Regions from separate parts of the Sodalis praecaptivus genome, predicted to be linked through region 1. Evidence: predicted binding sites of a transcription regulator. Region 1 holds the regulator's gene; each other region holds the start of a gene.
The links. Region 1 encodes PurR, which represses purine synthesis genes. Its sites were predicted from a motif close to CANGCAAACGTTTGCNTG; they were not measured.
Positions count from the first base shown of each region.

Region 2: aroL (shikimate kinase AroL) is a predicted target of PurR. The motif match lies at 2,782-2,799, and genes of this name have one in related genera.
Region 3: gltB (glutamate synthase large subunit) is a predicted target of PurR. The motif match lies at 2,379-2,396, and genes of this name have one in related genera.

Region 1 covers NZ_CP006569.1:2,336,128-2,344,042, forward strand. The annotation lists gene SANT_RS10340 (DUF1289 domain-containing protein) at 646-894, opposite strand; gene gloA (lactoylglutathione lyase) at 1,075-1,482, shown strand; gene rnt (ribonuclease T) at 1,613-2,317, shown strand; gene SANT_RS10355 (Grx4 family monothiol glutaredoxin) at 2,641-2,988, opposite strand; gene SANT_RS10360 (C40 family peptidase) at 3,380-4,342, shown strand; gene SANT_RS24095 (YnhF family membrane protein) at 4,553-4,642, opposite strand; gene purR (HTH-type transcriptional repressor PurR) at 4,863-5,882, shown strand; gene cfa (cyclopropane fatty acyl phospholipid synthase) at 6,356-7,507, shown strand; gene SANT_RS10375 (riboflavin synthase) at 7,578-7,915, opposite strand, start outside.
Region 2 covers NZ_CP006569.1:3,486,169-3,494,083, forward strand. The annotation lists gene rdgC (recombination-associated protein RdgC) at 1-27, shown strand, start outside; gene ppnP (pyrimidine/purine nucleoside phosphorylase) at 294-590, opposite strand; gene SANT_RS15560 (IclR family transcriptional regulator) at 702-1,463, opposite strand; gene SANT_RS15565 (hypothetical protein) at 1,825-2,016, opposite strand; gene aroL (shikimate kinase AroL) at 2,126-2,650, opposite strand; gene SANT_RS15575 (FAD-dependent oxidoreductase) at 2,876-4,408, opposite strand; gene SANT_RS15580 (hypothetical protein) at 4,529-4,861, shown strand; gene SANT_RS15585 (MFS transporter) at 4,838-6,052, opposite strand; gene SANT_RS15590 (epoxyqueuosine reductase QueH) at 6,657-7,310, opposite strand; gene SANT_RS15595 (DUF2076 domain-containing protein) at 7,551-7,915, shown strand, end outside.
Region 3 covers NZ_CP006569.1:4,197,961-4,205,875, reverse strand. The annotation lists gene gltB (glutamate synthase large subunit) at 1-2,348, opposite strand, end outside; gene SANT_RS18770 (TIGR01212 family radical SAM protein) at 3,041-3,982, shown strand; gene arcB (aerobic respiration two-component sensor histidine kinase ArcB) at 4,417-6,759, shown strand; gene elbB (isoprenoid biosynthesis glyoxalase ElbB) at 6,991-7,644, shown strand; gene mtgA (monofunctional biosynthetic peptidoglycan transglycosylase) at 7,641-7,915, shown strand, end outside.

The DNA.
Region 1 (7,915 bases):
CGCTGACGGGCCGGACGGTTTATTCATAACTGTAACACTATTATTGCCACATACGTAGTTTATTGTTAATTTAAGTTAAATGAAGATATAACAAATATCAATATCCCATGTATTCAGTAGCATATTGTAATTTAAATATATAAATAACTATTTAATACATTAGAAATTATTATGGAGAAAAAAACCACAGCTTCATGGCTATTTTTTAACTAATTATCACCAAAATCTGATGTTATTTCCCCTGCGTTAAATTGTTTTCTCCTTTCAGGAAATACGCCTTCCGCTTGGCTATTGTCGCCCGACAACAAAGGATTATCCATACCGCATCGGACCGAAAACCATTTATTATCTCTTCGCGTTAGGTTTTATTTCGGATAGCGATTTTCGCGGGTTATCCCCTTAAATTGTGCGGACATCGCCGGCGGCCGTTTTGCCGCGACCAGACCCTCGCCCCCGCGCCAGACAACCTACGCGGCCTGGCGCTGGCGCCCGGCCCCCCGCCGGACAAACATAATGCGCTATGCTACACCCGATAGCGACGGCATACTTAACCGCGAGCTCAAGACCGCTAATCCAGACAGGCGCATCGAGCCGGCGGGCTTAAGGCACCGGTGCGCCTAGCGCTGGGATTCGGCACCGCGGCGGTTAAAACAAGGAGGGTTGTTCCGGCGCGTCCGGCGGCGGTTCGTGCCCAGCGGCCGCGGCGCGGCGCAGGCGCAGATAGCGCTGGTGGCAAAGCCGCAGCACCTCGCGTTTTTGATTGTCGCTCATCCCGCCCCACTGAAAACGCTCGTCCCGGCTGCGCAGGCAGCCGAGGCAATAGCCGCGGGCATCCGATTGGCACACGCCGCGGCAGGGATTGGGCAGGCTGAAAAATTCAAGTTGTTCCGCCACACGTCCTCCTCTCGCCTATAAATTGAAGACGGCATTGTCTTCGCTGGCAAGTTATTTTTTACCGAGCGTACCGGCAATCTGTGCTAACGGGCGGCATTGAACCGGTTTCACCCCGCAGGCTATACTGAAGTCTCTTCACTTAACACGGCCGCACCGACCGTGATGGCTCAAGAGGACATTATGCGTTTATTACATACCATGCTGCGGGTAGGCGATTTACAACGCTCCATCGATTTTTACACCAAAACCCTTGAAATGCGATTGCTGCGCACCAGCGAAAATCCGGAATACAAATATACGTTGGCGTTTGTAGGGTATACCGACGAGAGCGAAGGCGCGGTCATCGAGCTGACCTATAACTGGGGCGTGGAGAGTTACGATTTGGGCAGCGCCTATGGCCATATCGCCTTGGGCGTGGACAATGCGGCGGCCGCCTGCGAACGCATTCGCCAGGCCGGTGGCAAAGTAACCCGCGAAGCCGGGCCGGTGAAAGGCGGAACGACCGTTATCGCCTTTATTGAAGATCCGGACGGTTATAAAATCGAATTGATTGAAAACAAACACGCCGGTCAAGGCGTCGGCAATTAAGCAGCGTACGCGCGGCCGGGACCTGGGGGTTCACGGCCGGTATTCCGCGCCGCGCGGGCATAACTCGCCATGCAAGCCGCGCCAAAATTTGCCATAATGGCGGCTGAATTCGCTGAACATAAGAACTGGCATGGCTGAAATAGACGATCTGAACACCCTCCGCGCCCGCTTTCGCGGCTTTTATCCCGTTGTCATTGATGTGGAAACCGCGGGATTCAACGCCGGGACCGATGCCCTGCTAGAAATCGCCGCCGTCACCCTGAAAATGGATAATGACGGCTGGCTGCACGCCGACAACACCCTGCATTTCCACGTCGACCCTTTCCCCGGCGCGCTGCTGCAGCCGGAAGCGCTGGCCTTTAACGGTATCGATCCGCACAACCCCCTGCGCGGCGCGGTAACCGAATATGAAGCCTTGCATGAAATCTTCAAACTGGTACGTAAAGGAATTAAAGATCAGGACTGCAACCGCGCCATTATAGTCGCCCACAATGCGGCTTTTGATCACAGCTTTCTCATGGCCGCCGCCGGTCGCGCCGGCCTGAAACGCAACCCTTTCCATCCCTTCGCCACCTTTGATACGGCGGCGCTCAGCGGGCTGGTGCTCGGCCAGACCGTACTGGCGAAAGCCTGTAGCGCCGCCGGCATTGCCTTTGACAGCGGTGAAGCGCATTCGGCGCTCTATGATACCGAACGTACCGCGACCCTGTTTTGTGAATTGGTCAATCGCTGGAAACGTCTGGGCGGCTGGCCGGTCGCACTACCCGCCACGGGTGACGCCGAAGAGGAGGCTTGCGCCGCGCAGGATCGCGCCAACCCCGCTATCGATCTGTAAACGCTGCCACGCCGCGGGCCGTCCGCGCGGACAATGACAGGGCTTTGGCGCTTGCAGGGCACACCACCTGCCCGTCCCCGGGGCGTCATGGGGATGGTACGGCGCCTTGGCGCTTGAGAGGTTGCCTAGCGAACGCCGCAGGGCATGCCGGGCGGCGATGACGCCCGCACTGCCCCGCGCCCGGCACGCTGAGAGGCAAAAAAAACCACCCGCTGTGCCTTGGGTGGTTTTGGGTGCGATAGCGCCGAGGCGGTCTCTCGGCCGTGGCGCATTAGCGCCGGACGGCATCGGGACGGCGCGCTATAGTGCGCACATTCCACCCGTTACTGCGCGTTATCCGCTTGCGAATTGTATTTTACCGCCGTTTCTTTAATCAGCGGCTGCAGCTCGCCGCGCTGGTACATTTCAATGACGATGTCGCAGCCGCCGATAAGCTCGCCGTCCACCCACAGCTGCGGGAAGGTCGGCCAGTTGGCGAATTTTGGCAGTTCAGCGCGGATATCCGGATTGGTCAGCACATCGACATAGGCAAAACGCTCACCGCAGGCGGACAGCGCCTGTACCGCCTGGGCGGAAAAACCGCAGCCCGGTAATTTAGGCGAGCCCTTCATGTACAGAAGAATCGGATTCTCGGCGATCTGTTGCTGAATTTTTTCGATAGTCGTGGTCATTGTCTCGCTTCCTTAAGCCAGTGGCTGGCTTTTATTTATCATGCATCGGGTCTGACGTAATTCACTATTCTAACGATTCCGGGGGGAACATTTAAATGCTTTTTTCACGTTAGCCCCGCAGGCGGGCTTCAGCCGCCCCGGCCGTGATACAACGGGCACGAACGCCGGGTCTGCCCTTGCGGCGGCGCAGATTTGCGACTAGGGCGTTTAACGGGCTGTAAAACCGTTGCTTTTTACGGCTGCCCGCGCGCAAAAATGCCGCATCGCGCATGTTATTCACGTTTATTCACAATCTGTAGGAAAATACGGATGCATTAGAACCGCAAATAGCTTAAATTCAGCTGAGCCGTCATTTTCCCCCGACCTTGGGCCACAGAGGATAGCGTTTATCATGCGTTTATGCTTTACGCTTTTTGTGCTGCTGTTTACCCAGCTCTTTCTCAATCTCGCGCACGCCGCGCCGAATGCGGGAGTCAATGCCGATCAACGTAAATCGCAGGCCAGCGCGGCGAAAACCGATGACCGACGCAAGCGCAAGCCCGTTAAGCTGCAAAAAAAGACCCGCAGCACCGAGAGCGAGCATTTGGGTAATCCCAAGTTAAAATCCGCCGTGGTGAAACCCCGCAAGGCCGTCGCCACCAAAACGCCCCCCGCCGACACAGCGCCAACCGCCGGCAAAACCACCGCCGCAAAAACGCACGCCGCCGGGCAGCGGGCGAAAACGAAAAGCGTCACCAGCGATAAAACCGCCGCCGTGAAGGTGGGTAAAAGCCCCATTACGTCTTCCCGCCGCCAACGTGAAAATACGCGTCTGGCGCATAACCAGGCCGCCGGCAAAGGGCTGAAGAAAGCCTATGGACGCCATCGCGGCGGCGCGCAAGCCCGGACGACGGCCATGGCGGCAGACGCGCAGCCATTGCGCATGAGCGAAAGCCACAAGGTTCGCTACCAGCACGCCAAATTAACGGCGATGGCCAAACTGATGTCGCAGGTGGGCAAGCCCTATCGTTGGGGCGGTAAATCGCCGACCACCGGATTCGATTGCAGCGGGTTGATTTACTACGCCTATAAAGACTTAATCCGCGTGCCGCTGCCCCGTACCGCGAACGAAATGTACCACCTGCGGGATGCAGCGCCGGTGAAAAAGAGCGAGTTGGAAAGCGGCGATCTGGTCTTTTTCCGCATCCGCAACCGCGGCACGGCGGATCATGTCGGGGTTTATCTGGGCAATGGCCGTTTCATTCAGTCACCCCGCACCGGGCGTGACATCCGTATCAGCTACCTGAGCGAAGATTATTGGCAGGATCATTATGTCGGCGCCCGCCGCGTGATGACGCCCACCACCATTCGCTGACGGCCACGCGCGACAGCCTCTCCCCCTTGCCGTCGCAGCGTAGGTCCTAAGGGCCTTTTGACGTCCGCGCCAGTTCACCGTGCCGATCCGCGCGCCGTTCCTGGGCCGCAATTCGATCCAGCTCCCTAGAAGTGGTTTAAAGATGACAAAAAAAAGGGCCTGGAGCCCTTTTTACCGTCTGGGTGAAGTTTGGCGCGGCGCCAAACGCGATCAATTCAATACGGCGGTAAAGCTGAAGATAATAATGACCAACAGCGAAAAGACGGTAGTCGTTAACGACCAAGCAAAATCGCGGCTCATGATATTTCCTTTTAACGCTTCTGCGTCAGGTGGCTAAGTTAGTCGGTATTCGTTCTCTATCTTGCCATAACCGTGGCCAAAAAGCATGTCCCGCCGGCGGCTCAACGCATATAACGCTTTCACTTTCTCGACAAATCGAGGAAAATTGCCTTTTGTTGGCAGGCAAACGATTCACATAGCATTATCCCCTGCTGCCGAGGGATCCAGGAGTAGTTTAGAGATGGCAACCATAAAAGATGTAGCCAAACACGCGGGGGTATCAACGACTACGGTTTCCCATGTGATTAATAAAACCCGCTTCGTGGCGCCGGAGACCAAACGCGCCGTATGGGACGCCATCAAACAGCTCAGCTATTCCCCCAGCGCGGTGGCGCGCAGCCTGAAGGTCAACCGCACCAAATCCATCGGTCTGTTGGCCAGCACCAGCGAAGCCCCCTATTTCGCCGAGATAATTGAATCCATAGAGCATCACTGTTTTGCCAAAGGCTACACCCTTATCCTGTGCAATTCCCACAACGAAACATCGAAACAGCAGGCCTATTTGCAAATGCTGGCGCAAAAGCGGGTCGATGGGCTGTTGGTGATGTGCGCCGAATACCCCGAAGCCCTGTTGCGGCTATTGGAAGAATATCGCCATATTCCCATGGTGGTGATGGATTGGGGTGAGGTGCGCGGCGATTTTACCGATACTATCGTCGATAATGCCTTTGCCGGCGGTTATATGGCCACCCGCTATTTACTCGATCGCGGCCACCGGGATATTGGCGCCATTCCCGGCCAGCTGGCGCGCAATACCGGCGGCGGGCGCCACCGCGGTTATCTTCATGCGTTAAAAGAGGCCGATATTCTGCCCAACCAGGCCTGGATTGTTCAAGGTGATTTCGAGCCGGCTTCCGGTTATCGCGCCATGCAACATATTCTGGCCCAGTCCCACCGTCCCAGCGCGATATTTTGCGGCGGCGACGAGATGGCGATGGGCGCATTGTGCGCCATCCACGAGCATGGGCTGCGCGTACCGCAAGACATTTCACTGATAGGCTACGATAATGTCAGCCACTCGCGGTATTTCACCCCCGCGCTTACCACGGTGGATCAGCCCAAGGCCGTATTAGGGGAATCCGCGCTGACCATGCTGCTTGATAGGATCATCAGCAAGCGGGAAGCCGCGCAGACGATCGAGGTTCATCCCACCCTGGTGGAGCGCTGTTCGGTGGCCGATGGCCCCTACCGTAACCGCTAATCCAGTGCCGTCGATGGCTGAGGCCCCGTGTTTGCGGCGGCATTGGCCATTATGCACGGCGTTTTACGCGCTACCTGGCCGCGTCAATTTCCCCGCGACGCGGAAATGAATAATAACTCTTTAGGCGCACTAACTCTTTGAGGAGTGTAACTGTTTCCCAAAGTTATCATTAACTTAGGCTATTATTCCTATTGCTGTTTTTGGAGTTGTCTAAAGCCGGATGCAGGCTTATACTCAATTACGTTAACAATTATAACGAGTTGTTTATTCATTTTGCTTTAGGGACCTGATGTTTACTCATGCATGCTTTTTTCGTGCAAAGCAGCCGGTTTAACAACCATTCTGAGTTTCTATTCCTCTGTTAATTTGTCGTATCAGACACCACGGCTTACCGTGGATTCTTATAAAAGCTCGCAGGCAGCGCCTGGCTCTTCCTGACGAGGTATTTTTAGAAGAAAGGTGATGGAGAAGCTATGAGTTCCTCGTGTGTTGAAGACCTGAGCTTTCAGGATAACGCTTGGTATCGCATCGTCCATGAATTACTCGCTGAAGCCGACATTGAAATCAATGGATCCCGTCCATTCGATATTCGCGTCAACAACCCGGATTTTTTTAAGCGCGTACTACAGGACGGTTCACTGGGTTTAGGTGAAAGTTACATGGATGGCTGGTGGGATTGCGAACGGCTGGATATGTTTTTTCAGCGTGCGTTGCGCAGCGGACTGGAAAATAAGCTCCCCCATCATTTAAAAGATACCCTACGCGTCGCCGCGGCGCGCCTGACTAATCTCCAATCGCGCAAAAGGGCCTGGATCGTCGGTAAAGAACATTACGATTTAGGCAATGACCTCTTTTCGCTGATGCTCGATCCGTATATGCAATATTCCTGCGGTTATTGGCCTCATGCCGCCAGCCTTGAGCAGGCCCAGCAAAATAAACTGGAGATGATTTGCCAGAAACTGCAATTGCAGCCGGGGATGTCGCTATTGGATGTCGGTTGCGGCTGGGGCGGTCTGGCGAATTATGCGGCACAACATTATGGCGTTAAAGTCCACGGCGTCACTATCTCGGCCGAGCAGCAAAAGCTGGCGCAAACGCGCTGCGCAGGGCAAGATGTCACGATTTTGTTGCAGGATTATCGCGATTTAAATTTGCAATTCGATCGCATTGTCTCGGTAGGGATGTTCGAGCACGTGGGGCCGAAAAACTACCCAACCTATTTCGATGTGGTGGCCCGTAATCTGAAACCCGACGGTCTGTTTTTGCTGCACACCATCGGCGCGAACCGGACCGATATGAATGTGGATCCGTGGATTAACAGATATATCTTCCCGAACGGCTGCCTGCCGTCCGTACGGCATATTGCCGATGCCAGCGAGCCCCATTTCGTCATGGAAGACTGGCATAATTTCGGCGCGGATTATGATCGCACGCTCATGGCCTGGCATGAACGCTTCATCGCCGCCTGGCCGACGTTGCAGGGCAATTATTCCGAACGTTTTTACCGCATGTTTGTTTACTACTTACAGGCCTGCGCCGGCGCGTTCCGCGCCCGCAATATCCAGCTATGGCAGGTTCTGTTCAGCCCTCGGGGCGTCGAAGGCGGTCTGCGCGTCGCGCGGTAAACAACGTTGCGCCGTCATGGCTGCCGGCGCATATGACGGCGCTGTCAGACCGCGCCGCCGCCCATCTGGGTCAGGCGCGCTCGCGCGCCGCCAAAACCCGCTCTACGGTGTCGACAATCGCCTGCGTCTGCGGGTCAATTTCGATATTGACGCTATCGCCGAGTCGTTTCTTACCGAGCGTGGTGCGCAGCAACGTTTCAGGAATTAAATGTACGCAAAAACGGTTGCCCGCGACTTCGCCTACCGTCAGGCTAATACCGTCAACGCCGATATAACCCTTATGCAGGATGTATTTCATCAGCGCCCTGTCCGGCAAGGAAAACCAAATTTGCCGATTGTTCTCCGAGGTCACGATTTTGGTCAACTCGGCGGTGCAGATAATATGCCCTGACATCAGATGACCGCCAA
Region 2 (7,915 bases), 1.2 Mb from region 1:
GGAGGCGAGGCGCAGCGTCAGGGCTAACCGAGGCGGCCGCAGGGAAAAGGCACGGTTGACCCGCCCGCCGGTTAACCCTGAGACGAATCGGCGCGGCGATGACCCTAACCGATTGCTTGAGGACGAATCGACGCGGCGGCGCAGAGGGCGGCTATGCCGCCGGGCTCGCGGCCAGCGCAGGTTACGCAATGCCGTATGCCTGGCGCGAACGAAGCGGGATGAGAGTAAAGATTGCCCCCCGGCCCAGCGGCGTCAACGGTGGACGGGACGGCGCAGGCCTTGCGCCAACCCGTTCAGCGCGAGTGGCTAAGGTACCTGCATAAATAGCTGCTGGTTTCCGCCAGCTGCAGGCAAAATTCGCTGTGTGCCGGCACGTAGAACGACTCTCCCGGCATAAAAACCTGCCAGTCGTTGGCGCCTGGCAGCAGCGTCTTAAGCGCGCCGCTAACGACCGTCATTTCTTCCGGCTGGCCGGTGGTAAAGGTGTACTCCCCTGCCTCCATAACGCCAACGCTGGCACGGCCCGTGCTGGCGGCGTCGAATCCAATGGACTTCACTTTCCCTGCAAAATAGTCATTCACCTTCAGCATCGGTCTTTTCCTATCAATTAATGTCATACCAGTGTAAAAGGCGACTCGGCGGGCGTCACGCCCTTTTCTACAAAAACCCCGGCCGGGACAAACAAATTTTGCGCCGCCGATTTACTGATAGATTCGTTGGGCAATCATCCGCGTAGCGGACTGCAACCCCGCCAACTTATCGGTCGGGAAGGCGCCTTTATCGCCAGCGTTCACGAAAGACAGACATAGGCCGAACTGCTCACGCCGCTCGCTGTCCGCCAGCGCCGTAGCGAGCGCGCTGTAACCCGGGCGGGTTTCATTGCGATTGAAATCCCAGCCCTGCCCGCGCACCACTGATAATCGCTGCAGCAAGCGGACAATGCCGGGCTGATTAAATCCCCCCAGCCTGCCCTGGCGCGGCATCAACCGCGCTATGACTTCCCGCTCGGAAAAACAGGCCAACAACGCTCTGCCGACCGCCGTATTCATGGCGGGCAAATGGCTGCCTACCGCATAGATCGCAGGCGCGGCGGCGCTGCTTTGAAATCGGTCCACGATACGGACTTTATCCCGATGCAGCATGCATAAATAACCGGTGCAGCGATAGCGTGCGCTGAGCTGATGCAGCGCCTGCGCCGCCCGCTCAGCAAGCGTAGCCGGCCCGCTCTGCGGTGCAGGCGGGCTCAATGAGCGCAGCAGGTGGCCGACCCGATAATGGCGGTTGTGGGGATCCCGCGCGAGCAGTCCCTGCGATTCCATTGCGATAAGCAGCCGGGAAAGCGTACTTTTTGGCAAGGTGAGACGGCGGGCCATGTCGCTGAAGGACAGACTTTCCGGCAGCGCATCCGTGCCCGGCTGGACGAACAACGTTAACACCGCGGCGGCGTTTTCCAATGTCGACATAATGTTATTTTTTTTGCAGGTGAACTGATGTCGGAGTTTTTATCATTCATCGCCTGCGCGTCGGCGTCAAGACAATATTTCACCGGTTTGCACGCTCCGTCCGCGGTGCGCCGGCGGCCTCATACACATCGGTTTATCGCTATTAATTAGAAACTTAAACACTAGCGTGTCGCTCTTAACGATAACGCCTCACGCACGAGCAATGCGCTTCATTCTCAGCCACTTGGCCCAATGGGGCCATGACGGCAGCAGCAGAAACATGAATTATTTTTTACGCCGATGTGACACATCGTGATGCGCGACGGTGGAAAGCGCGTAGTAACGGCGGGGCGGCAGGACGCGATGTCCTGCCGCCGGATGATCAGCTTTTGCTTTCATCCTCATAGCGCTCTTTGGAATCCAGCGCTTCTTGCTCGGTGTCGTGTTCACTGATAAGGGTATTGGGGTGGGGATGGTCGGCACGCAACTCATAGACGGTTTTGCTCTTGCCGGCCGGCCCTTTCTCTTTTTTGACGATGTGCGCTTCGCGCGGATAGGGAGGTTTGCTTGCCATAGTTACTTCCTTATAGTTGTGCTCACGTAAGGTAAGTATAGCCAACACGCCGCGCCTCGTCGGCCGAAGCGATTAACCTCTCATCACGTCTCCCCAAGTCGCCCGGTTATCAACTCGCCGCGCTGGGATAGAGCTGTTGTAAAATGGCATAGACCACATCGTCCGGCGCCTGACTGGCGTCCAATATGTGATGTGCCGCTTCTTGATAGAGTTTTTCCCGTGCGGCGAGCACGTCGGCGATCTCTTCAATCATCGGTTTGCCCGTCAAACTGGGCCGCTGCTCCTCATCGGGGTACGCCTGTAGACGGCGCGCAAGCTCCTGCGCCGACACGTGCAGATACACCACGGTGCCGCGCGCGCGCATGAAATGTCGGTTAGCCGCCGATAAAATAATACCCCCGCCCGTGGCCACCACGGTTTGCCCTTGCGTAACGCTTGTCAGGATTTCGCTCTCCTTTGCCCGAAAGCCCGCCCAGCCTTCATCAGCGACGATCTCTGCCACAGTCTTGCCGGTAGACCGCCACAACATCTCGTCGGTATCGGTAAATGCATATCCCAATACCCGCGCTAATGCCTGACCCACCGTGGTCTTGCCGCAGCCGCGCGCACCAACCATAAATAGGGGCTGTGTCATTGCCTGTCTGTCCTTTTCCTTACCTGAAATAGCGGACGAGAACGTTCATCGTCCCTGGGCCGGAGCAGGATGAGGCGGAGAGTCGCCGCCCCGTTGCGTGCCGGCAGCGCATCATATCATCGACCTCTGGCGGCGCACACGTTTGCCGGCAAAATTTTGCGCTACGGTAAAGGGAATCGGCGCCGCGAAGGCCGCGGGCATTGCCGCTGCGGCGCCGGCGCGCGGTCAGCTTTCCGCTTCGCGGGTGTCGGCGACGATGCGCTGCGCTTCGGCAAAACCGAGTTTGTCGCCCATTTTAATTAATAGCACGCCGGTCGTGCGCATCCGTCCGGCCGCCACGACCGCCACCAGATTTCCTTTCAGGCCATACAGCGAGACAAAGTTATCCTCATCCGGCGAGCCGATAATTTCCTGCTGATCCCATTTAGCGGCATGGCCCAAATATTCATAGCGAACGCCGTAATGCTGGGTCCAAAAAAAGGGTACGGCATCATAGGGGTGTGGCTTATCCATCATCGCACCGGCGGCGACACGTCCGTGCTGCTGAGCCACGCGCCAGTGTTCAATGCGGGTGGGATTGCCGTCCAGCGGGAACGTCGCGATGTCACCGATGGCAAAAATGTCTGCGGACACCTTCATCGTCCGGTCAACGGTCAGGCTGCCGTCGTCATTGAGCGGCAGATCGTGGATGAATCGCGTCGCCGGCGCCACGCCCGTCGCCAGCAAAACCAGCGTCGCCTCAATACGTTGGCCGTCTTTCAGCGTCACCGCGCTGACGCTTTTTTCCCCTTCAAAAGCGGCCGGCTCGCCGTCAACAAAGGTGACGCCTTTCTCCTGGTGACGGCGGCGGAAAAAGCGGCCCAACTCGGTGCCGAATTGTTTTTCAAACGGTAAAGGATGGGGCGAAACGACCGTGACCTCTACGGCTTGTTTACGCAGCGCCGCCGCCACCTCCATACCGATGAAGCTATTGCCGATAATGACCAGCCGGTGCTCCCGCTCGACGGTGGCAACCAGCGTCGCCGCCTGTTCCCAGCTGCGCAATACCTCCACGCCGCGTAGCGCTTTGCCAGGCAGGTCCGGCCGCTGCGGCGTGGCGCCGGTGGCTAACAGTAAACGATCGTAGGAAAGGGTCTTGCCGTCTTCCAGACGTAAACGACGGCGCTGGCTGTCCAGTTCTTCCACATTGCCATTGATGCGTTCTATCTGTTGTTGCTGATAGTAGGATTCCGGCAGCAGGGAGGGCACATCGTGAATATCCATATCCCCCTGCGGCACAAATTTCGATAGCGCGGTACGATCGTAGGGGGCCTGTTTTTCACGTTCAACCACCACCAGCCTGCCGGTAAAACCCATCTCACGCAGCGCTTTTATCGCCGCGCTACCGCCGGCGCCGGTGCCCAATACCACATAGGTCGGCTGTTTATCCGCCGTCTGCAAGGGAGTGGCTTCGTCAAGCGGGTGCGGGTCGATCCACACGGCATCTTGCTCCACCTTCACCGGGAAGCGTTTCAGTGCCCGCAGTGAGGGCGGTTCCAGCAGAGAGCCCGGGCGACTTTCGGTGATGGCGAACACCGATTTATGCCACGGGCAGACCAGTTTATCTTCGCACAGCGCCCCCTTTTCCAGCGGCGCGCCGGAGTGCGGGCAGGTGGCTTCCAGGGCATAGACCTCATCACCGCGGCGGATTACCAGTATATCGGTCTCTCCGACGGTTATTTTGCTCGGGGTCATTTGCGACAGGGAGGATAACGACATTATTTGCTCATAGGCCACGATAGGCTCCTTACTAATTTTATAAAACCTTACTGTTTAAAGCACTATCAGTAAGCCTAGCAGCAAATTGATAAAAGGCGCTCAGCCCCAGCCGGCGCCGGCTTGGGGCAAGACGAGGTTGGTGGTAACGGCGCGGCGCAAGCCAAGGCCAGCCGTAACGGCGCAGTGCGAACCAAAACCTACGATAACGGCGCGGCGCCGACCGAGGTCTGCGATAACGGCACGGCGCATGCCAAGACCAGCCGTAACGGCGCAGTGCGAACCAAAACCTACGATAACGGCGCGGCGCCGACCGAGGTCTGCGATAATGGCACGGCGCATGCCAAGACCGGCGATAACGGCAAAAGCCCGCCGGAGGGCGGGCTTTTGCCTGACAGGGACACTCCGCCGACCGGATGTCGGGGCAAGTTGTTATTCGCCGTGGGCATGCCCTAAACGGTAGCCGCGCTTATCGACAGCCCCCGGCTGGCGCAGGGTCAGCGAAATCATCAACGCGATCACCAGCAGAGCCGCTATCAGTTGGAACGTCACCATAAATCCGCCGAACAGCGACGCCACCAGGGAGCCGATAATGCTACCCACGCCGAAACCCAGATAAATAATGCCGTAATTCTTGGTTAGATTATTCAGTCCGAAGAAATCGCTGACCAGCGACGGGTATACCGTAATGGTCCCACCAAAACTGAACGCCACGCAGGCCAGCGAGATAAAGAACAGTGTCTCGTTAAGATGAACGAATAACAGCATGCTCATCCCCGCCATGGCGATGACCTGGGCCAGTGAAACGACCCGAAGACGGGACATTTTATCGGACAGGACGCCCAGCACCAGGCGCCCGCTAAGATTGGCGACGGCAATAATAGTGACCGCATTGGCCGCCACCGCCGTCGATAAATGGACCAGATTCTCGCCGATATCTTTGGCGACGCCGATAACATATAACCCGCTCATGCAGGCGGTAACAAACATCAGCGCCAATAACCAATATTGCGGCATACGCATGGATTCGGCCAAGGTGTAATCCCGGACCCCGGCACGCTGCCGGATTTCCTGGCGCGGCGCGTCTTTCATCATAAGAGCGCCGGCCACGACCATTATCACTGCGATACCGCCCCATAATACAAACGTCAACGGCAGACTATAGCGGTCCAGCAGCTGGCTGTTGATGTATTTGAAGCCCAGACTGCCCAGCCCATAGGCGCCGATAGCGCATGCAGAAATCAGGCCCTTGCGTTCGGGAAACCATTTAACACAGTTAGACAGCGTCAACAGATACCCGATACCGTCCGCCAGCCCGACCAAAATTCCGGCGCACAGCCAAAGCATGATAATGGAATTGGACCACCCGGTCAGGCAAAGTCCGATGCCCAGCAATACCCCGGCGCCGATCGTGACTTTGCGCACGCCAAAGCGCTCCTGAAATTTACCTGCGGTGGTCGACGCCACCGCCATCGCCATGCTCAGCAAACCAAAAGCGAAAGCCACCTGGCTAATGGGCTGACCCAATTTCTGCGCCAGGGGACCATTGAACAAACTCCAGGTATACACCGACCCCAAAGCAAACTGGGTAATAATGGTGCCAGCCAGGGTAAACCAACGAATGAATCGGGATGATTGCGTTTTCATGCTTTGCCTCGCATAAACAATTCAAAAAATGAATTTATTCCCCTAAGGGTTATTGCGGGCACTATAAGATCATTTGGCGCCAACGGGGGCAAAACGGGAATGAGTTGTCAGGAAGAGGGAATGAAATGCATTAAATAGGGTATGAATGACATTTATCGGCAGCGGCGAGCGGGTGTCTTCATTAAAGCGGTCTTGGTAGGGGGAAATTAAACAGCTATTATCATCCCCTGTCAATATCACTCATACAAATAACATTTTTAACATCCTGTCTATAATAGCGCGCTGCGCGTTACCGCCGTGCGCCCGCTCATAGGATTGGCGCGGTTCCCGGCCCGACGGACGCACACGCCGGCTATCGGGACTGCGCTTTTTACCGGTGATATTGACCGCCCGACGGCCTGCCTTTAGTCACCCCGCGGCAACGCGCCTGAATGCGCGGCGCTGTCAGGAGAGAATGCGCACATGGGCGCGATGCGCAATTTCTCGACGGTCCACCGCTAGAGCCAGGCGGGCAATGCCGCAGGTCCGACATGTTTACCGGGTCATCGGCGAGTAATGTAATACATTTAGCCGCTTCACAAGGTTAATAGGGCATCAACCAAGCTTATTCTTCGTCGCCATAATATTTAGTGCCGATACGGATAATATCCCTGCCCTGCGAACGACGGTGTTTATTGGTATCGCGCAAAGAATAAATGCAACCGCAATATTCCTGTTGATAAAAACGCTCACGCTTACTGATATCAATCATTCGCGCGGAGCCGCCCTGTTTACGCCAATTATATTCCCAATAAGTGATACCGTTATAATGGCCCGCGGCACGCCTGCCGCATTCGTTAATCTGCTGCATATTTTTCCAGCGGGAAATACCGAGCGAGCTGGAAATCACGCTGAAACCATTTTCAGCGGCGAAGAGCGCGGTACGTTCAAAACGCATATCGAAACACATGGTGCAGCGGATACCCCGCTCCGGTTCCTGTTCCATGCCTTTGGCGCGGGCAAACCAATTGTCGCTGTCGTAATCGGCATCAACAAACGGCACCTTATGCTGCTGCGCGAAACGGATATTCTCTTCCTTGCGGATCAGATATTCCCGCTGCGGGTGAATGTTGGGATTGTAAAAGAAAATCGTGTAGTCAATGCCTGAAGCGGTGATCGCTTCCATGACCTCTCCCGAGCACGGGGCGCAACATGAATGAAGCAGCAGTTTGTCGGCGCCGTTGGGCAACGTTAACACGGGACGGTTGAATTCGGCCATAAAAAACACTCTCTCCGGCGGCAAAATAGGCGGTCATTGGCGACAATGGTAGCACATAAAAGGCCACAGTTTGCTCCCACTCGCGTCGGTCGGGGGGTTAGCGTTCGCCGCAGATGCCAACTGGTAACAATTTCCCATAAACCTTTACGCGGGGGGCCTTTCCGCCTCGGCAGGATAAGACTAAATTTAACGCTAGGCCATCACGGCCACTTTGGCACATCATTAATGGGAACCTGACTTATGCAATCTGAAGAGCAACGTCTTATCGAAGGCCTGTTTCAACGTCTGAAGCAGGCGGAACAAAGCGCAGGCCCTCGTGATGTCGAGGCGGACCGGCAGATTCAGGGTTTTGTTCAGCAACAGCCCGCGGCTCCTTATTATATGGCACAATCCATCTTGATTCAGGAAGCCGCGCTGAACCGGCTGGGTCAGCAAGTGCAGCAACTGCAAAATGAAGTGGCGCAATTAAAGGCGGCGGCACAGCAGCGCCCCGCCAGCGGTGGCTTTCTCAGTGGACTGTTCGGCGCGGGCCGCCAGCAATCGGGGGCAGCGACCTGGGGCAGTCAACCGCCTCAGCAGCCGGGGGGGTCCGCTTGGGGCTCGCC
Region 3 (7,915 bases), 1.9 Mb from region 1:
AATAGCCCGCCCTGATCGAGGGCTTTGCGTTTCAGCCAGGCCCGTTTCGACAGGTTCAGTAAATCCAGCTCGAAATCGCTAAAGCTGGCGCCGCCGATGCGGCTGACCACGCCCTGGAAGCACAGATCGGTCAGATCGCGATGCAGACCTACCGCTTCAAACAGCTTCGAGCAGCGGTACGAGGCGACGGTCGAAATGCCCATTTTGGACATGATCTTGTACAGCCCTTTGTTGATGCCATTGCGGAAGTTCAGCATCACCGTACGATAATCTTTCTCGATGGTGCCGTTATCCACCATCCCGGCCAGACTTTCATAGGCCAGGAACGGATAGATAGCGGTGGCGCCGAAGCCCAGCAGCACCGCAAAGTGGTGCGGATCGCGGGCGCTGGCGGTTTCAACAATCAAGTTGGCGTCGCAGCGCAGGTTCTTTTCCACCAGGCGGGTATGGATGGCGCCCACCGCCATCGGCGCCGGCACCGGTATGCGGCCCGGCGCGATGGCGCGGTCGGTCAGCACCAGCAGCACCGTGCCCTGGCGCACCATGTCTTCCGCCCGATCGCACAAGCCTAAGAGCGTGTCGTGCAGGCTCGCCTGCGTCGGCTCAAAGGTGATATCCAGCTTGTTGGCGCGATAGTGATCTCCCGCCTGCGTCGTGAGCTGGGTAAAGTCGGAATAGAGTAAGATGGGCGATTTGAACGCCAAACGGTACGCTTGACCTTCCGCTTCGCTAAACACGTTCATTTCGCGGCCGATACAGGTGGCCAGCGACATCACGTGGGCCTCGCGCAACGAGTCGATAGGCGGGTTGGTCACCTGGGCGAACTGCTGGCGGAAATAGTCATAAATCACCCGCGGCCGGCTGGAAAGCACGGCGAACGGCGTATCGTCGCCCATCGACCCGGTGGCTTCTTGGCCGTTTTCCCCCAGCACGCGCACGATGGCGTCCAGCTCTTCAAAAGTATAACCGAACTGTTTTTGATAGCTGCTGAGCAAATCATTATCCAGCGCGCGGAACCCAACCTGATCGTCCGGCAGATCCTCAAACGGCGTGAGGCGGCGCACGTTGCGCTCCATCCACTCTTTATAGGGATGGCGGCTTTTGAGATCGTTATCGGTTTCCGCCGAGTGCAGAATGCGCCCGCTGGTGGTGTCTATTACCATCAGTTCGCCGGGGCCGACGCGGCCTTTTTCCACGACTTCGTCGGGCTGGTAGTCCCATATGCCGATCTCGGAGGCGCAGGTGATGAGCTTATCGGTGGTAATGACGTAGCGCGCCGGGCGCAGGCCGTTACGATCCAGGTTACAGGCGGCGAAGCGGCCATCGGACATGACCAGACCGGCCGGGCCGTCCCAGGGCTCCATATGCATCGAGTTAAAGTCGAAGAAGGCGCGCAGCTCGGGATCCATATTCGGGTTGTTCTGCCAGGCGGGCGGCACCAACAGGCGCATGGCGCGGATGAGATCCATCCCGCCGCTTAAAAACAGCTCCAGCATATTATCCAGCGAACTGGAGTCCGAGCCGGTTTCATTGACGAACGGCGCGGCATCTTGCAAATCGGGGATCAGCGGTGTTTTCAGCTTGTAAGCGCGCGCGCGCGCCCACTGTCGGTTACCGGTAATAGTATTGATTTCACCGTTATGGGCCAAGTAGCGGAATGGCTGGGCCAGCGGCCAGCGCGGCACGGTGTTGGTTGAAAAGCGCTGATGGAACAGGCAGATGGCCGATTCCAGCCGCAAATCCGCCAGGTCGAGATAAAAGCGCGGCAGGTCCGCCGGCATGCAGAGGCCTTTATACACGGTCACCAAATTGGACAGGCTACAGACGTAGAAACTGTCGTCGGTGACGCGCTTTTCAATACGGCGGCGCGCCACATACAGGCGGCGCTCTATATCGCGCGGGCGCCAGCCGGCGGGGGCGTTAACGAAAATTTGTTCGATACGCGGCAGTGAAGACAGCGCAATATCGCCCAATACGTCGGCGTTGATGGGGACGTCACGCCAGCCGGCGATGGACAGCGTCTCGTTTTGCATCTCTTCTTCGACGATGCGGCGGCTGGCGCGGGCTTCCTCTTCATCCTGGCTCAGGAACATCATGCCGACGGCGTAGTTTTTCGCCAGCCGCCAGCCGCGCTCCTGCGCCACCATACGATAGAAGCGATCGGGTTTTTGCAACAGCAGACCGCAGCCGTCGCCGGTCTTGCCGTCGGCCAGGATCGCGCCACGATGCTGCATACGGGCCAGCGCATGAATGGCGGTGCGCACGACTTTATGGCTGGGCTCGCCCTCTATATGGGCAATCAGGCCGAAGCCGCAGTTGTCCTTCTCGTGCGTAGAATCGTACAACATATCGTGAACCTCCCCAGGCTCCTGCTAACTCACACAACCTGCTGCGAGGAGGCGAATCGGTATGGAACGGCAGCGGATGGCAGGATGAAACCCTCTCTGCGATCTGCTGTCCCGCTCTCACTCAATACCTCTCGTGGCGGTCTGACACTGATAAACGACTAGTATTAAGAAGGAGTCTTCAATAACTGCATAAATATGACGAGTCGTTGCCCCGTCAGGATTTCTTCCAGCGGCCTTCCAAATTAACGATATTCACCACGCAGGTCAAATATCCATGTAAAGGACGGTGATAAGGGAAATTTATGGATTAACTATTTGAAAGATAATAATAAAGTGTGATTTTTACCCCGTTAATGAGGCGTCGGCGAGGGGCCTGGGTATTGCGCTGTCTCACTGTAGTGCAGCGCCGCCATCTCTGCACCATGCTAGTGCGGGGCGCTTTGGTAGCACGTTATTCTGTCAACGCCATTTTCTGCGACGGATGCCACTGTTTTTCAGGATTAGTGCGCATTTGAATGAATCACAGGGGCGGAATAAGAATTATTAATCCACAGGAAAGTGCTTCAATTCTCGATTATAATGCATATTTATGCCATTGAAACAGGACGGTCAGGGCATTTGATCGCGGTCAGCATTTGAGGGCGGGGAAAAGCGTAAGCTTCAGGGCGACGGAAACACCGGATCCATAGCCTATGCAGTTACAGAAATTAGTCAATATGTTTGGCAACGATCTCCAGCGCCGCTACGGCGAGAAGATCCATAAACTCAGCCTACACGGCGGTTTTAGCTGCCCCAATCGCGACGGTACGCGGGGACGGGGAGGCTGCACCTTCTGCAATGTCGCGGCGTTCAGCGATCCGCAGCGGCAATATTCTCCTATCGCCGAACAGCTGGCCGGCCAGGCCGCGGGGGTGGATCGCGCCAAACGCTATCTCGCCTACTTCCAGGCCTATACCAGTACTTATGCAGAAGTGCGGGTTTTGGACAGCCTGTATCAACAAGCGCTTAGCCAAGGGAATATCGCCGGCTTATGTGTCGGCACACGACCCGATTGCGTGCCGCTGTCGGTGCTGGATCTGCTGGCCGGGTATCGGGATAAGGGCTATGAAATCTGGCTGGAGTTGGGTTTACAGAGCGCGCAGGATAAAACCCTACGGCGCATCAACCGCGGCCATGATTTTGCCTGTTACCAGCGCACCGTTGCCCTGGCGCGGGAGCGGGGACTGAAAGTGTGCACTCACCTTATTATTGGTTTGCCCGGCGAGGACGCGACGGCGTGCCTCGACACCCTCAGCAAAGTCGTAGCTGGGGGCGTGGCGGGTCTAAAATTGCATCCGCTGCATATTGTTGACGGCAGCGTATTGGCCCGCGCCTGGCGGGCGGGCAGGTTGACGACGCTGACGCTGGCGGCCTATGCCGCCATCGCCGGCGAAATGATTCGCCATACCCCCCCTGACATTCTCTTTCATCGCGTATCCGCCAATGCCCATCGTTCCCTACTGCTTGCGCCACAATGGTGCGCAAATCGTTGGGACGGCATGCTGGCCGTGTATCACTATCTACAGGAACAAGGACCGCAGGGCAGCGCCATCGGCACACCTTGGCGGCTCCCCGTCGCCGAACAGAGTTTGTGACCGCTTACTCTTTTATGCGCATTTGCCGGCCAGCCCACGCGCGCGGCGACATTGCCGATTAGGCACCGCCCTCCGCCACCGCGCTTTGACGCCGCTGCGCGCGCCGAGAGCGTGCCATACTGAGGTCGCAGCGTGGGCCAAAGCCGCGTCATAACGGGCACCGCGGCGCGGACCTATGCCGCGTGGCAAGCGGCACCGTCGCGCGGGCTAAGGCTGCGCCATACCGGCACCGCCGCGCGCGCCATACCGGCATCACACCACAGATCGACGCCAGGGCTGAACGGGAGACGGCGCATGCGCCGAGACCGCCCCCCTTGCCACCATTTTGATCCCACTCGCGTTTTCAACATCGCCGGCGAGGGTGACGCACCCGGACTGGTTCAGTAGGAATTATTTACGGTATGATTCATCTATTGCCCTTAAAGGAATCTTCCATGAAGCAAATTCGCCTGCTGGCTCAATATTATGTCGACCTGATGGTGAAACTCGGCTTGGTACGCTTCTCCTTGCTGCTGGCCTCGGCGCTGGTGGTTCTGGCGATGATCGTCCAAATGGCCGTCACGATGGTGCTGAGGGGCGAAGTGGAGAGTATCGACGTCGTGCGCTCCATTTTCTTCGGTCTGTTAATCACTCCGTGGGCGGTTTACTTTTTGTCGGTGGTGGTGGAGCAGCTTGAGGCATCACGCCAGCGCCTGTCGCGGCTGGTGGATAAGCTTGAGGAAATGCGCAATCGCGATTTACAGCTCAACGCCCAACTGCAAAACAACATCGCTCAGCTCAACCAGGAGATGGCAGACCGCGAAAAGGCCGAAGAGGCGCGGCGCGGGGCGATGGAGAAACTGACCGAGGAAATGGCGCGGCGTGAACAGGCGCAGGTAGAGCTTGAGCAGCAGTCCTCGCTCTTGCGCTCCTTCCTCGATGCATCGCCCGACCTGGTGTACTACCGTAATGAGAACAAAGAGTTTTCCGGCTGTAACCGCGCCACCGAGCTGCTCACCGGTAAAAGTGAGAAACAGTTGGTGGGGCTTACTCCGCGCGAGGTGTATTCCCCCGAGATCGCGGAAAAGGTGATCGAAACCGATGAAAAGGTCTTCCGCCATAACGTTTCACTCACCTATGAACAATGGCTGGAATATCCCGACGGTCGTAAAGCCTGCTTTGAGTTGCGCAAAGTCCCGTTTTACGATCGTATCGGCAAGCGCCACGGCCTCATGGGCTTTGGTCGCGATATTACCGAGCGTAAGCGCTATCAGGACGCGCTGGAAAGCGCCAGCCGGGAGAAAACCACTTTTATTTCCACCATCAGCCATGAGCTGCGTACGCCGCTTAACGGCATCGTGGGTTTGAGCCGGATTTTGCTGGATACCCAACTGACGCAAGAGCAGCATAACTACCTGAAAACCATCCATGTCAGCGCGGTTACCTTAGGCTATATCTTCAACGATATTATCGAAATGGATAAGCTGGAGCGCCGCAAGGTACGGTTGGACAATCAGCCGCTGGATTTCACCGATTTCTTGATGGATTTAGAAAACCTTTCCGGCCTGCTGGTGCAGCCGAAAGGGCTGAAGCTGGTGATGGCGCCGCAGCAGCCGCTACCGCGCGCTATCATCGCCGACGGCACCCGCCTGCGGCAAATTCTGTGGAACCTCATCGGCAACGCGGTGAAATTCACCCGACAGGGTGAGATCGTGATCCGCATCTGGCGTGAACAGCAGGACCGTTTATGCTTTGACGTGCAGGACTCCGGTATCGGCATTCCCGAAGAGGAGCAAGAGAAGATTTTCGCTATGTACTACCAGGTGAAAGGGCAGCACGGCGGCAAGCCGGCGACCGGCACCGGGATTGGCCTGGCGGTCTCCAAACGGCTGGCGCAGGCGATGGGCGGCGATATCACCGTTAAGAGCCAACCCGGCCAAGGCTCTTGCTTTACGCTTTCCATCGTGGCGCCGGAAGTGGCGCAGGTGCAAGAGCAGGTTGAGGATGAAGAGGCGATGCCGCTGCCGGCGCTAAATGTCCTGCTGGTGGAGGACATCGAGCTGAACGTCTTGGTGGCCCGCTCCGTACTGGAGAAGCTCGGCAGCAGCGTGGAGGTCGCGATGACCGGCAAGGACGCGCTGGCAATGTTCGATCCCGATGAGTTCGACCTGGTGCTATTGGATATACAACTGCCGGATATGACCGGTCTGGATATCGCCAGCCAGTTGAAGAGCCGCTACCAGGGGCGGCATATGCCGCCGCTCATCGCGCTGACCGCCAACGTCTTGAAGGACAAAAAAGAGTACCAGGCGGCCGGCATGGACGATGTACTCAGCAAGCCGCTAGAGGTCGCGGCGCTTACCCAGGTGATAAAGACGTTTTGGGATCATGCCGATAGCGCCGCCGTTGTGGCGCCAGCAGAGCCGGCGGCGGTGGATAAAAACCGCCAGGTATTGGACACCGCCATGCTGGAACAATATCTGGAACTGGTGGGGCCGTCACTGATTACGCAAAGCCTGGCGATGTTTGAAAAAATGATGCCTGGCTATTTGGCGATCCTGGATTCCAACATGACCGCCCGCGATCGGCAGGGCATCGCGGAAGAGGGGCACAAAATCAAGGGCGCGGCGGGGTCGGTAGGGCTACGTCATTTGCAGCAGTTGGCGCAGCAGATCCAAAGCCCTGAGCTGCCGGCCTGGTGGGATAACGTCCAGGAGTGGATCGACGAGTTGAAGCACGAATGGCGCCACGATGTGCAAACGTTGCGTGATTGGGTTCAGCAGGCAGAAAAAAAATGACCCCGACTTATGCCGGGGTGCGCGAAGATTGCGCCAACACCAGGGAAACTGTTTACCGCCGAGAAAGCTCAGCGGGGGTAGGGGACGGGGAAAAGACGTCACCCGTATTCATGGATAAACCATAGCAAAACAACAGAATAATGTTACAAGATCCATTAAAATTTGGGATGTAATACAGATTTTGTCAATGGAAATAACAAGTTCACCTACCAGACAGAAGGAATCTAGCCAATGAAACGGATCGGTGTCGTGTTGAGCGGCTGCGGCGTCAATGACGGCAGTGAAATTCATGAAGCGGTGCTTACGCTTTTGGCCATCGACCGCGCGGGGGCCGGCGCGCTCTGTTTTGCGCCCGATAAACCGCAGTTGCAGGTGATAAATCATCTTAGCGGCGAGCCGTGCGACGAACGGCGCAATGTGCTGGTGGAAGCGGCGCGGATCGCGCGCGGGCATATCCAGCCGCTATCGGCGGCCAGCGCCGATGAACTCGATGCGCTGATCGTTCCCGGCGGCTTCGGTGTGGCAAAAAACCTCAGCAATTTGGCGCAAACGGGCGCTGATTGTGAAGTCGATGCCGAACTGGCGCGCCTGGTGCAGGCGATGCACGAAAAGCGCAAGCCATTAGGGTTTATCTGCATCGCGCCGGCGCTATTGCCCAAAATTCTGGCGGTCCCGCTACGGTTAACGCTGGGCACCGATGTCGATGCCGCCGAGATGGTCGACGACATGGGCGCGATCCATGTTACCTGCCCGGTGGATGACATCGTTATCGACGGCGATAACAACATCATCACCACGCCGGCCTATATGCAAGAGACCTCGATTGCCGAGGTGGCCAAGGGTATCGACAAACTGGTGGCGCGCGTGCTGGAATTTATTCCATGAGGGGGCGCGCGGGCGATCGCTCCGTGCTGCGGCGCGTATGGCGCTGGCTATTAAGAGGCTGTCTGGCCCTGGTGGCGCTGTGGCTGCTGGCGATAGTGTTGTTCGCTTTTGTGCCGGTGCCTTTCACCGCCGTCATGGCGGAGCGGCAGATAGACCACTGGCTAAGAGGGGATTTCCGCTATGTCGCCCACTCGCGCTGGGTGCCGATGCGGGCTATTGCCCCGCCGATGGCGTTGGCGGTAATGGCGGCCGAGGACCAAAAGTTTTCCCG